Azoarcus sp. KH32C: one gene and its partners. The protein of the gene in region 2 interacts with the protein of the main gene of each other region in a pairwise test. Links are inferred from orthologs where the notes say so. Each region holds a gene or a part of one and is shown on either strand. Other genes may lie near its edges.

What was found.
Region 1: the proteins of glnK (region 2) and glnL interact in binary tests that used the Escherichia coli proteins (3 or more experiments, as listed by UniProt). The link is inferred for Azoarcus sp. KH32C from one-to-one orthologs.
Region 3: the proteins of glnK (region 2) and AZKH_RS11745 interact in binary tests that used the Escherichia coli proteins (3 or more experiments, as listed by UniProt). The link is inferred for Azoarcus sp. KH32C from one-to-one orthologs.

Annotation. Positions count from the first base shown.
Region 1 is NC_020516.1:745,439-748,548, forward strand. Bases 200-3,110 are described here. They hold glnL (nitrogen regulation protein NR(II)), read right to left. Parts: upstream 2,237-3,110; coding sequence 1,163-2,236; downstream 200-1,162. Other genes in these bases: ntrC (nitrogen regulation protein NR(I)), read right to left, coding at 200-1,119; AZKH_RS03320 (DUF4124 domain-containing protein), read right to left, coding at 2,298-2,777; glnA (type I glutamate--ammonia ligase), read right to left, coding at 2,898-3,110. In the rest of the region: more of ntrC, read right to left, coding at 1-199.
Region 2 is NC_020516.1:4,872,248-4,875,370, reverse strand. Bases 82-2,979 are described here. They hold glnK (P-II family nitrogen regulator), read right to left. Parts: upstream 1,751-2,979; coding sequence 1,412-1,750; downstream 82-1,411. Other genes in these bases: AZKH_RS21910 (accessory factor UbiK family protein), read left to right, coding at 2,885-2,979; AZKH_RS21915 (TorF family putative porin), read right to left, coding at 1,801-2,562; AZKH_RS21925 (ammonium transporter), read right to left, coding at 82-1,396. In the rest of the region: more of AZKH_RS21925, read right to left, coding at 1-81; more of AZKH_RS21910, read left to right, coding at 2,980-3,123. UniProt on the Escherichia coli protein: Involved in the regulation of nitrogen metabolism. Regulates the activity of its targets by protein-protein interaction in response to the nitrogen status of the cell.
Region 3 is NC_020516.1:2,691,745-2,695,133, forward strand. Bases 200-3,389 are described here. They hold AZKH_RS11745 ([protein-PII] uridylyltransferase), read right to left. Parts: upstream 2,990-3,389; coding sequence 410-2,989; downstream 200-409. Other genes in these bases: AZKH_RS11740 (TIGR00645 family protein), read left to right, coding at 200-406; map (type I methionyl aminopeptidase), read right to left, coding at 3,008-3,389. In the rest of the region: more of AZKH_RS11740, read left to right, coding at 1-199.

The sequences.
Region 1 (3,110 bases), 4.1 Mb from region 2 along the record:
GGTCTGCCCGGGTGCCATCACCGTGAGCCAGTGGCAGAGGTTCTCGAGTTGACGGACGTTGCCGGGGAAGGGCTGGGCCTGCAGATACTTGATGGCCGCGTCGGACATGCGCTTCGGCTCGACGCCCAATTCCTGGGCGCTGCGTTGCAGGAAGTGGCGCACGAGGATGGGGATGTCTTCGTGGCGCTCGCGCAGCGGTGGCAGGCGCAGCCGGATGACGTTGAGGCGATGGAAGAGGTCCTCGCGGAAGAGTCCCTGGCGGACGCGATCTTCGAGGTTCTGGTGGGTGGCGGCGATGACGCGCACGTTGGCGCGAATCGGTTGCTGACCGCCGACCCGGTAGAAGTGATTGTCCGAGAGCACTCGCAGCAGGCGGGTCTGCAGCTCGGCCGGCATGTCGCCGATCTCGTCGAGGAAGAGCGTGCCGCCTTCGGCCTGCTCGAAGCGGCCTCGCCGTTGTGCGGCGGCACCGGTGAAGGCTCCGCGTTCGTGACCGAAGAGTTCGGATTCGAGGAGGTCGCGCGGGATCGCAGCGGTGTTGATCGCGATGAAGGGCGCGTCGCGCCGGGGGCTGTGACGATGCAGGGCGCGCGCGACCAGTTCCTTGCCCGAGCCCGATTCGCCGTTGATCAGGACCGTGGCATGGGACTGGGCCAGCCGGCCGATCGCGCGGAAGACTTCCTGCATCGCCGGCGCCTGGCCGAGGATCTCCGGAGTGAGCGCGGTCTCCTCTGGTGCACCTGTTTGGTGCGCGCTTTGCGCAATCGCGCGCTGAACCAGTGCGACGGCCTGGTCGACGTCGAAGGGTTTGGGCAGGTATTCGAAGGCCCCGCCCTGGAAGGCGGACACGGCGCTCTCCAAGTCGGAATAGGCGGTCATGATGATGACCGGCAGTTGCGGGTGCAGCGTCTTGACCCGTTTGAGCAGGCCCAGGCCCGATTCGCCGGGCATCCGAATGTCTGAAATCAACACCTTGGGCGGATGCGTCTCGACTTCGAGCGCGGCAAGGGCCTCGTTTGCCGACGAGAAACTGCGGTGGGGGATGTCCTCACGGCTGAGCGCTTTTTCGAGCACCCAGCGGATGGAACGGTCATCATCAACGATCCAGACGGTGTTCATCTTATGCACTATGTTGGTGCGACCTCGCCTGGCTCTGTTGGGGTCATGCGCGGTCGATTATCGGTAGCAGGATGGTGAAGCAGGTGTATCCCTTGCGGCTCTCCACGTCGATCATGCCCTGATGCTGCTCGATGAAGCTTTGGGCCAGCGACAGCCCGAGCCCGCTTCCGCCTTCGCGGCCCGATACGAGCGGATAGAAGATCTTGTCGCGAATCTCATCCGGAATGCCGGGGCCGTTGTCGATGACTTGCAATTCCAATGCCAGTTTGAAGCGGCGCTTGGCGAGCGTCACCTGGCGGGCGACGCGGGTGCGCAGCTGGATCTCGCCGCGGCCTTCCATCGCCTGGGCGGCATTGCGCGCAATGTTGAGGATCGCCTGGATCATCTGCTCGCGGTCCGCAGTCAGATCCGGGAGGCTCGTGTCATAGTCGCGACGGATTTTCAGGTCGGGAAACTCGGCGAGGATCAGCCGGCGCACGCGCTCGAGGACGTCGTGGATGTTGAGCTGGCCGGGGCGCATCATGCAGTGCGAGGTGAGCAGGCGGTTCATCAGGTCCTGCAGGCGGTCGGCTTCGGCGATGATGACTTGGGTATATTCGCGCAGCTGCGGGTCGGCGAGTTCGCGTTCGAGGAGCTGGGCGGAGCCGCGGATGCCGCCGAGCGGGTTCTTGATCTCGTGGGCGAGATTGCGGATGAGTTCGCGGTTGGCCTGTTGTTGCTGCAGCAGCTGTTCTTCGCGAGCGACCCTGAGTTGGGCGTCGATCGGGCGGAATTCCAGCAGCAGGCTCACGCCGGCCGCTTCGGCCGGACTGACGATGCAGTCGAGGCGTAGCGGTTCGCCGTTCGGACGCGGGATTTTCAGGTCCTGCCCGGTGTAGCTCCAGTTGGTGTTGAGGGCGTTGTTCAGCGCCGCGGACAGGCCGGGCGGATCGCCGAGCAGCTGCGACAGCGGGGCGCCGAGCAGTCGGCGATGGCTCACCGCGAAGAGGTTTTCCGCGCCGGCATTGAGGTAGCGGATCGAAAGGGCCTCGTCGACCAGCACGACGGCGGACGAGAGCAGGTCCAGGCCGGCGAAGGGGCCCTGAAAGCCGGGGGTCTTGGGTGTTGTAGTTGGCATAAGCGTGCTCGAGGATTCCTGTCGCGGGTCTCGCAAAAAGCACGCCAGTCGGTGTGCGTCCTTACCTCAAGTTGCCAATTTCCTTTTTCAGCGCCTCGATGTTGCGCATGTGCGTGTCGACCTTGTCCTGTCGTTCCTGGATGCGGGCCTGCGCGACGGGGAGCTTGCGCTGTGCCAGCGTGAATTGCGCTTCCTGTTCGGCCAGTGCTTTCTGCGCTTCGGCGAGCGCCGCCTCCTCGGTGGCGAGTTCCTTCTCGAGCACCTGGCGGCGCGTGTCGTCGCGGCTGCGCTGGTCTTCGGGAGCGACGCGGGGGAAGTTCGACGGCGTGGATTGCGAAGGCGCTGCGCCGTTCGTCCGCTTGGCGGGCGCCGGCACCGACGAGACCGGCAGGTCTTCGCTCAACTGCTTGCAGCCCCGCCCGGCGCTGCGATCGTTGGTGTAGGTGATCGCGCCGTTGGCATCAACGCACTTGAATACCTGAGCCTGCGCGAGCGGAGCCGTCAGCAGGGTCAGCAGTACCGGAAAGATTCTCTTGTCCATCGAATGGGTCTCAGGGATTCCCGCGGGCCGCCGGGGTGTCGCACGGCTCGATGGCGATTAGACCGCATAAAAAAGGGACGGGCAATGCCCGTCCCTCCTTATTCCAGCGTAATCTTGAGATTACAGGCTGTAGTACATGTCGAATTCGACCGGATGCGTCGTGATGCGCATGCGGTCGACTTCAGCCGACTTCAGGCTGATGTAGGCGTCGAGGAAGTCGTTCGAGAACACGCCGCCGCGGGTCAGGAACTCGCGATCCTTGTCGAGGTACTCGAGCGCCTGCTCGAGGCTGGTGCAGACGGTCGGGATCTTTGCATCCTCTTCCGGCGGCAG
Region 2 (3,123 bases):
GCACGCGCAGACCGATCAGCAGATCGACGATCTTGTAGCAGATGGCTGCCACGACGCCCGACCAGACGATCGCGACGCCGACGCCCCAGGCCTGGCTGGTGACCTGAGCGGCGAGGTCGAAGGAGCCGACTGCGTTCGCGACGTAGTCGTAGACCCCGGTGCCGCCGAGGTCCGGATCGACGAACACACCGGTCAGCATCGCACCGAGGATGCCGCCCACGCCATGCACGCCGAACACGTCGAGCGCGTCATCGGCACCGAGCATGCGCTTGAGGCCATTCACACCCCACAGGCAGACCACGCCGGCGAGCAGGCCGATCACGAGACCGCCCATCGGGCCGACCCAGCCGCAGGCCGGGGTGATCGCCACGAGGCCGGCGACGGCACCCGAAGCGGCGCCCAGCAGCGAGGGCTTACCCTTCATCATCCATTCGGCGAACATCCAGGACAGGGTGGCAGCGGCGGTCGCGACCATCGTGTTCAGGAAGGCCATCGCGGTCAGGCCGTTGGCTTCGAGGTTTGAACCGGCGTTGAAGCCGAACCAGCCCACCCACAGCATCGAGGCACCGATCATGGTCATCGTCAGCGAGTGCGGGGCCATCGATTCGCGGCCGTAGCCGACGCGCTTGCCGATCATGAAGGCACCGACCAGACCCGCCATCGCGGCGTTGATATGCACGACCGTACCGCCGGCGAAGTCGAGCGCACCCTTCTGGAACAGGAAGCCTGCGGTCGCGCCGGCGGCTTCACCCGCGGCTGCGTCGATGTAGGCATCCGGACCCGCCCAGTACCAGACCATGTGGGCCATCGGCAGGTAGGAGAAGGTGAACCACAGCACCATGAAGAGCAGCACGGCGGTGAATTTCATCCGCTCGGCGAAGGCGCCGATGATCAGGGCCGGGGTGATCGCCGCGAAAGTCGCCTGGAACACCACATAGACGAATTCGGGGATGCCCACGCCCTTGGTGAAGGTGGCCGCGACGGAATCGACGGTGATGCCCTTCAGGAAGACCTTCGATAGGCCGCCGAAGAACGCGTTCCCCTCGGTGAAGGCGACGCTGTAGCCATAGACGAACCACAGCACGATCATCAGCGAGAAGATCACGAAGACCTGCATCAGCACCGACAGCATGTTCTTCGAGCGCACGAGGCCGCCGTAGAACAGCGCGAGGCCCGGGATCGACATGAAGGCGACCAGCGCGGTGGAGATCAGCATCCAGGCGGTGTCGCCCTTGTTGACCGTCGCGGCGGCCGGGGCTGCGGCAGCGGCAGCCTCGGTCGCAGCCTTGGCGGCTTCGGCGACGGCAGCACCCGCAGCCGGTGCGTCATCGGCAAACGCGAGGCCGGTGAAGCCGACCGCCAGTATGGTCAGCAGGATTGCGAACAGTTTTTTCATGGTGAGCTATCTCCCTTACAGCGCGTCGGTGCCGGTTTCGCCGGTCCGGATGCGGATGGCCTGCTCGAGGTCGAAGACGAAGATCTTGCCGTCGCCGATCTTGCCGGTGGCGGCCGCCTTCTCGATGGCTTCGATGACCTGGTCGAGCAGTTCGCTGCGTACGGCGGCTTCGATCTTCACTTTCGGCAGGAAGTCGACGACGTATTCGGCACCGCGGTACAGCTCGGTGTGACCCTTCTGACGACCGAAGCCCTTGACCTCGGTCACCGTGATGCCCTGCACGCCGATCGCCGAGAGCGCTTCGCGCACTTCGTCGAGCTTGAACGGCTTGATGATGGCTGTGACGAATTTCATGTTGGTTTCCTTTCAATCATGCGGGGCAGTGGCCCCGCGGCGGAGCGCAATCAGAACGACTTGGCGACGCTGAAGATCACGCGCGGCTCGGCGATATCGACATGGTTGATGTCGGTGTCGACGTAGTGCAGGCCGAGGGTGACGCCCGCAATCGCCTTGGTTACGCCGATCTTCCAGTCGTTGTACGACTCGGCCGGGCCGGCGATGACCTGGCGGCCGAAGTGGGCGTTAAGGGTCCAGCCGTCAGCGATCTCATAGGCCGCCGACAGGTCGAGATACTTGCTGTTTTCCGAATCCGGCGCGCCGAACAGGTTCGTGAAGGCGTGCGAGTATTTGAAGGTCAGGAACTTGTACGACAGGCCGACGTAGCCTTCGAGGGTGTCCGGGCGCTTGGCGACCGAGGTGCGCCAGGTCTGGGTGTAGCGGCCCGGGTAGACGTATTGCAGCAGGCCGACGTCGTAGCCGAAGTCGCCGACGGTGCCCTTGTAGCCGCCATAGACGTCGACTTCGAGGCTGTTGTGCGAGGACTTGAAGGTGGCGCCGGCGTCGCGCGCGGCATCTTCGCCGTCACGGATCCAGGACACGTTCGAGCCCCACACGCCGACGTACAGGCCGCTCGAATGCGCGTAATCGAAACCGCCCTGCAGCGCCATCTTCTCGTCGGTCTGGCTGATACCGCGGTAGGCGTAGTCGGACACCAGCGAAACGTTGGCCGTGACCGGGTTGTCCGCGGCCTCTTCGGCGAAGGCGGAGCCGGTGGAGAGCAGCGGGAGCGCTGCAAGGACTGCGGTCGCGAGGATGCGCTTGTTCATATTGGACTCCTTGACGAGATGATTTTTTGGCAAGGACTGCTATGCATGCGCCGTGCCAGTTGAGGAATCGGTTGTGCAAGCCATTGATACAAAAAGAATAATCAGTTGATAACGACGTGCGAGCGAATACGACTTTTGTGCAGTTGCACACGGTGCCGCCGGTGATTGCACCATAGCAGTGCATTCATGTGCCGTCATGGTGCGAAAACAGTGCGTTGCGGCCTTGCTTGCCACAAACCAGGCACCGTCAGTGTGCAGAGGCTCGGCGTGCCGACTGGCATGCTAGACTTCTTGCCTTTCCGAAACGCATCTGAGGCTCCTCATGGCTGGTCCGCGCATCCTCGACGAAATCGGCTCCAAGCTCTCGGAACTTGCCGCGAGCAACCCTGCGCGGGATTTCGAAAAGAACGCCAAGGCACTGCTGGGCAGCATGTTCGGCCGCCTTGACCTCGTCACGCGCGAGGAATTCGACGTGCAGCGCGAACTGCTCGCCCACACTCGCCAGAAGCTCGCCGAACTCGAAGACCGTGTGGCCGGGCTCGAGCGCGAACTCGCACGCGC
Region 3 (3,389 bases), 2.2 Mb from region 2 along the record:
CGTGAAGTTCGGCAAGGAGATCTATCACCTGTTCGCCAACATCATGGAGGCGAGCGGCGGGGAAATGATCATCGGAGTGTTGTCGCTGGTCGATATCGCGCTGATCATGAGTCTCTTGGTGATCATCATGTTCAGCGGCTACGAGAACTTCGTGTCGAAGATGGAGGATCTGCATTCGCATGCAGACCGTCCGGAATGGATGGGCCATATCGGCTTCTCCGACCTGAAGATCAAGCTTATCGGCTCGATCGTGGCGATCTCCGGTATCGAATTGCTGAAGGCCTTCATGAACGTCGGAAATCTGCCTGACCGCCACCTCGCGTGGATGGTCGGCATTCATTTGACGTTCGTGGTTTCCGGCCTGCTCTATGCGTTGATGGACCGCCTTCACGGCAAAGGGCATTGAACGCTACAGCTGGAGTCGCTCGAGGAGCTCACGCTCGATCTGCAGGACGCGTGAATCGATCGACAGGGCTTGTCCGCTGACCAGGAAGGTATCTTCGACCCGCTCGCCGAGGGTCGCGATCTTCGCGGTGTAAAGCCGGATTTCATGCTGGGCGAGCACCTCGGCCACGGCAAACAGCAGGCCGGGGCGGTCCGCCGCGACCAGCGACAGGATATGGTGCTTGCCTGAATCGTCGGGCTGGATGCTGATCTGCGGGGTGATCGGAAAGTGCTTCACCTGGCGCGAGAGGCGGCCGGTGGCGGGTCGGTCGGGCGCTGCGGGTTTCCTCAGGCGCTCGGTGAGGTCATGCTCGATGAGCGTGATCATGTCCCGGTAATGCAGGTCGTTACCGGGATCCTGCAGGATGAAGCTGTCGAGCGCATAGCCGTGACGGGTCGTATGCACCTTCGCATCCAGGATCGAGAACCCCAGGCGTCCGAAGAAGCCGGTCAGCCGCACGAACAGATCCTTCTGGTCGCGCGTAAAGACCATGACCTGGACACCCTGATTTTCTTCAGGGACGCGCGCCTTGACGACGGGGTCGTCCGTGTCGGGGCGGAAATAGAGCATCCGCGAATGCCAGGCGATTTCCTCGGCCGAGTGCCGCATGAAATAGACGGCATCGAGTTGCTTCCAGAACGCATCCTCCATCCCCGGGCGCAGTCCATAATAACGAAGCAGGGCGCGGGCATTTTCCTGTCGGTCGTCCAATCCGAGAGCTTGCTGCGGGGTGGCACCCCGTAGCAGTTTCTGTGTGGCGAAGAACAGGTCCTCAAGCAGTTTTCCCTTCCAGCCATTCCAGACTTTCGGGCTAGTTCCACGGATGTCCGCATGGGTCAGGAGGTATAGCGCAACCAGTCGACGCTCCTCGCCGACCGTGTCGGCAAACCGGCGAATCACCTCGGGGTCGGACGTGTCCTCCTTTTGAGCGACATGCGACATCGTAAGGTGATGTTCGACCAGCCATACGACAAGGTCGGCATCTTTCTGCGGAAGGTTGTGCGTTTCGCAGAATTCCCGTGCCTCGACCATTCCGAGCTTCGAATGATCGCCCCCTCGTCCCTTCGCGACATCGTGGTATAGCGCCGCGATGTAGAGCAGCCACTGTCGCTCGAAGCCGAGAATCAGCCGGGTCATCAACGGGTATTCGTGCGCATGCTCGCCCATCGTGAACCGTCGAACGTTGCGCAGCACCATCATGATGTGCTGATCCACCGTGTAGACGTGGAACAGGTCGTGCTGCATTTGGCCGACGATCCGGCGCCACGGCGGAAGGTAGCCGCTCAGGATGCCGTACTGGTTCATGCGCCGGAACTCGTGCACGATGCCCCGGCGTTGCTGCAGCATTTCGAGGAAGAGCGCCTGGTTCTTCGGGTCGGCTCGGAAGTTCGCATTGATGCGTTTGCGATTCAGCCATAGGGCACGCAAGGTGCGCGCCGTCATGCCTTTCAGTTCCGAGCGCTGCTGCAGCAGGAGAAAACACTCCAGCAACGCCGAAGGGTGGCGCTCGAAAGTGTCCTCCGTGCGCATGTCCAGCAGCTCGCGCACCGCCTGGAAGCGTTCGTTGATGACGATTGCCGGGCCGCCGCGGTTCGGGAAGATTTCTGCGCCGTAGTTTTGCAGCAGGATCGTGTTCGTCTGCGTGATCTTCTTCGCGTTGACGTAGTAGCGCTGCATGAACACCTCGGAGGCGCGCTTGCCGGCCGTGGCCTCTATCCCGAAGGCGCGCGCGAGCTTCTCCTGATGGTCGAACAAAAGCCGATCCTCTGCGCGACCCGTCAGGTAGTGCAGTCGGATGCGGACGTGCTGCAGGAAGCGTTCGATGCTGCGCAGGTCCGTCGCCTCCGCGCCGGTGATGAGGCGACGGCGGGCAAGATCGCGCCAATTGCGTCCAAGACCGGCGGCACGGGCGATCCATCCGAGCATCTGCAGATCCCGCATTCCGCCCGGACTTTCCTTGCAATTCGGCTCGAGCGCGTATGGCGTGTCATTGAAGCGCGCGTAGCGGTTTTCCTGTTCGAGTTGTTTGGCCTTGAAGAAGGCGCGCACGTCGAGTCGCTCGCGGTATTCGCTTGCGAACCGATCGAACAGCGTTCGATTGCCGGCGAGGAGGCGGGCTTCGAGCAGGTTTGTCTGGACGGTGATGTCTTCGTCTGCAGCAGCGAGGCATTCCTCGATCGTACGCACGCTGTGCCCGATTTCGAGACCAACGTCCCACAGGGCGCCGACCAGGGTGGAAAGGCTGGCCTGGAGCGCACTGTCGGGTTCGGATGGAAGGAGCACCAGCAGGTCCACATCCGAATGCGGGAAAAGCTCACCGCGCCCGTAACCGCCCACGGCGACGAGCGCGGCGTCGGACGGTATCCCGCAAATGCGCCAAAGGTGCAGGACGGCTTCGTCGACGAGGTGCGCTCTGCCGCGCAAGACAGCCGTGGTTCCCGGATGTGCTTCATAGGCGGCACGAATCCGCGCTCCGCCGGCGGCCAGCGATGCGCGTGCATTCGCAATGGCCGCCTGGATCGCGTCGATCGATATCACGTTCATTGCGTCCTTGGCTTCCGCTCAGGATAGAAGTGGGGTAACGAGTGCCGGGGGAGGAGGGCAGTCGGGCGAAACGGTGAGGACCTCGAAGCCCGTCGGAGTCACCAGGATGGTATGTTCCCATTGGGCGGACAGGCTGCGATCCTTGGTGACGATGGTCCAGCCGTCCGGCAGTTCAGAGATCGCGGCCTTGCCGGCATTGATCATCGGTTCAATGGTAAAGGTCATGCCCGGAAGCAGTTCGGGCCCCGTTCCGGCCTTGCCGTAGTGCAGGACTTGGGGTTCCTCGTGGAATTTCAGGCCGATGCCGTGGCCGCAGAACTCTCTTACAACCGAAAATCCGTTGCCTTCGGCGTGCTTCTGAATGATCTGGCCGATATCGCCGAGCCGTGCGCCGGGCTTG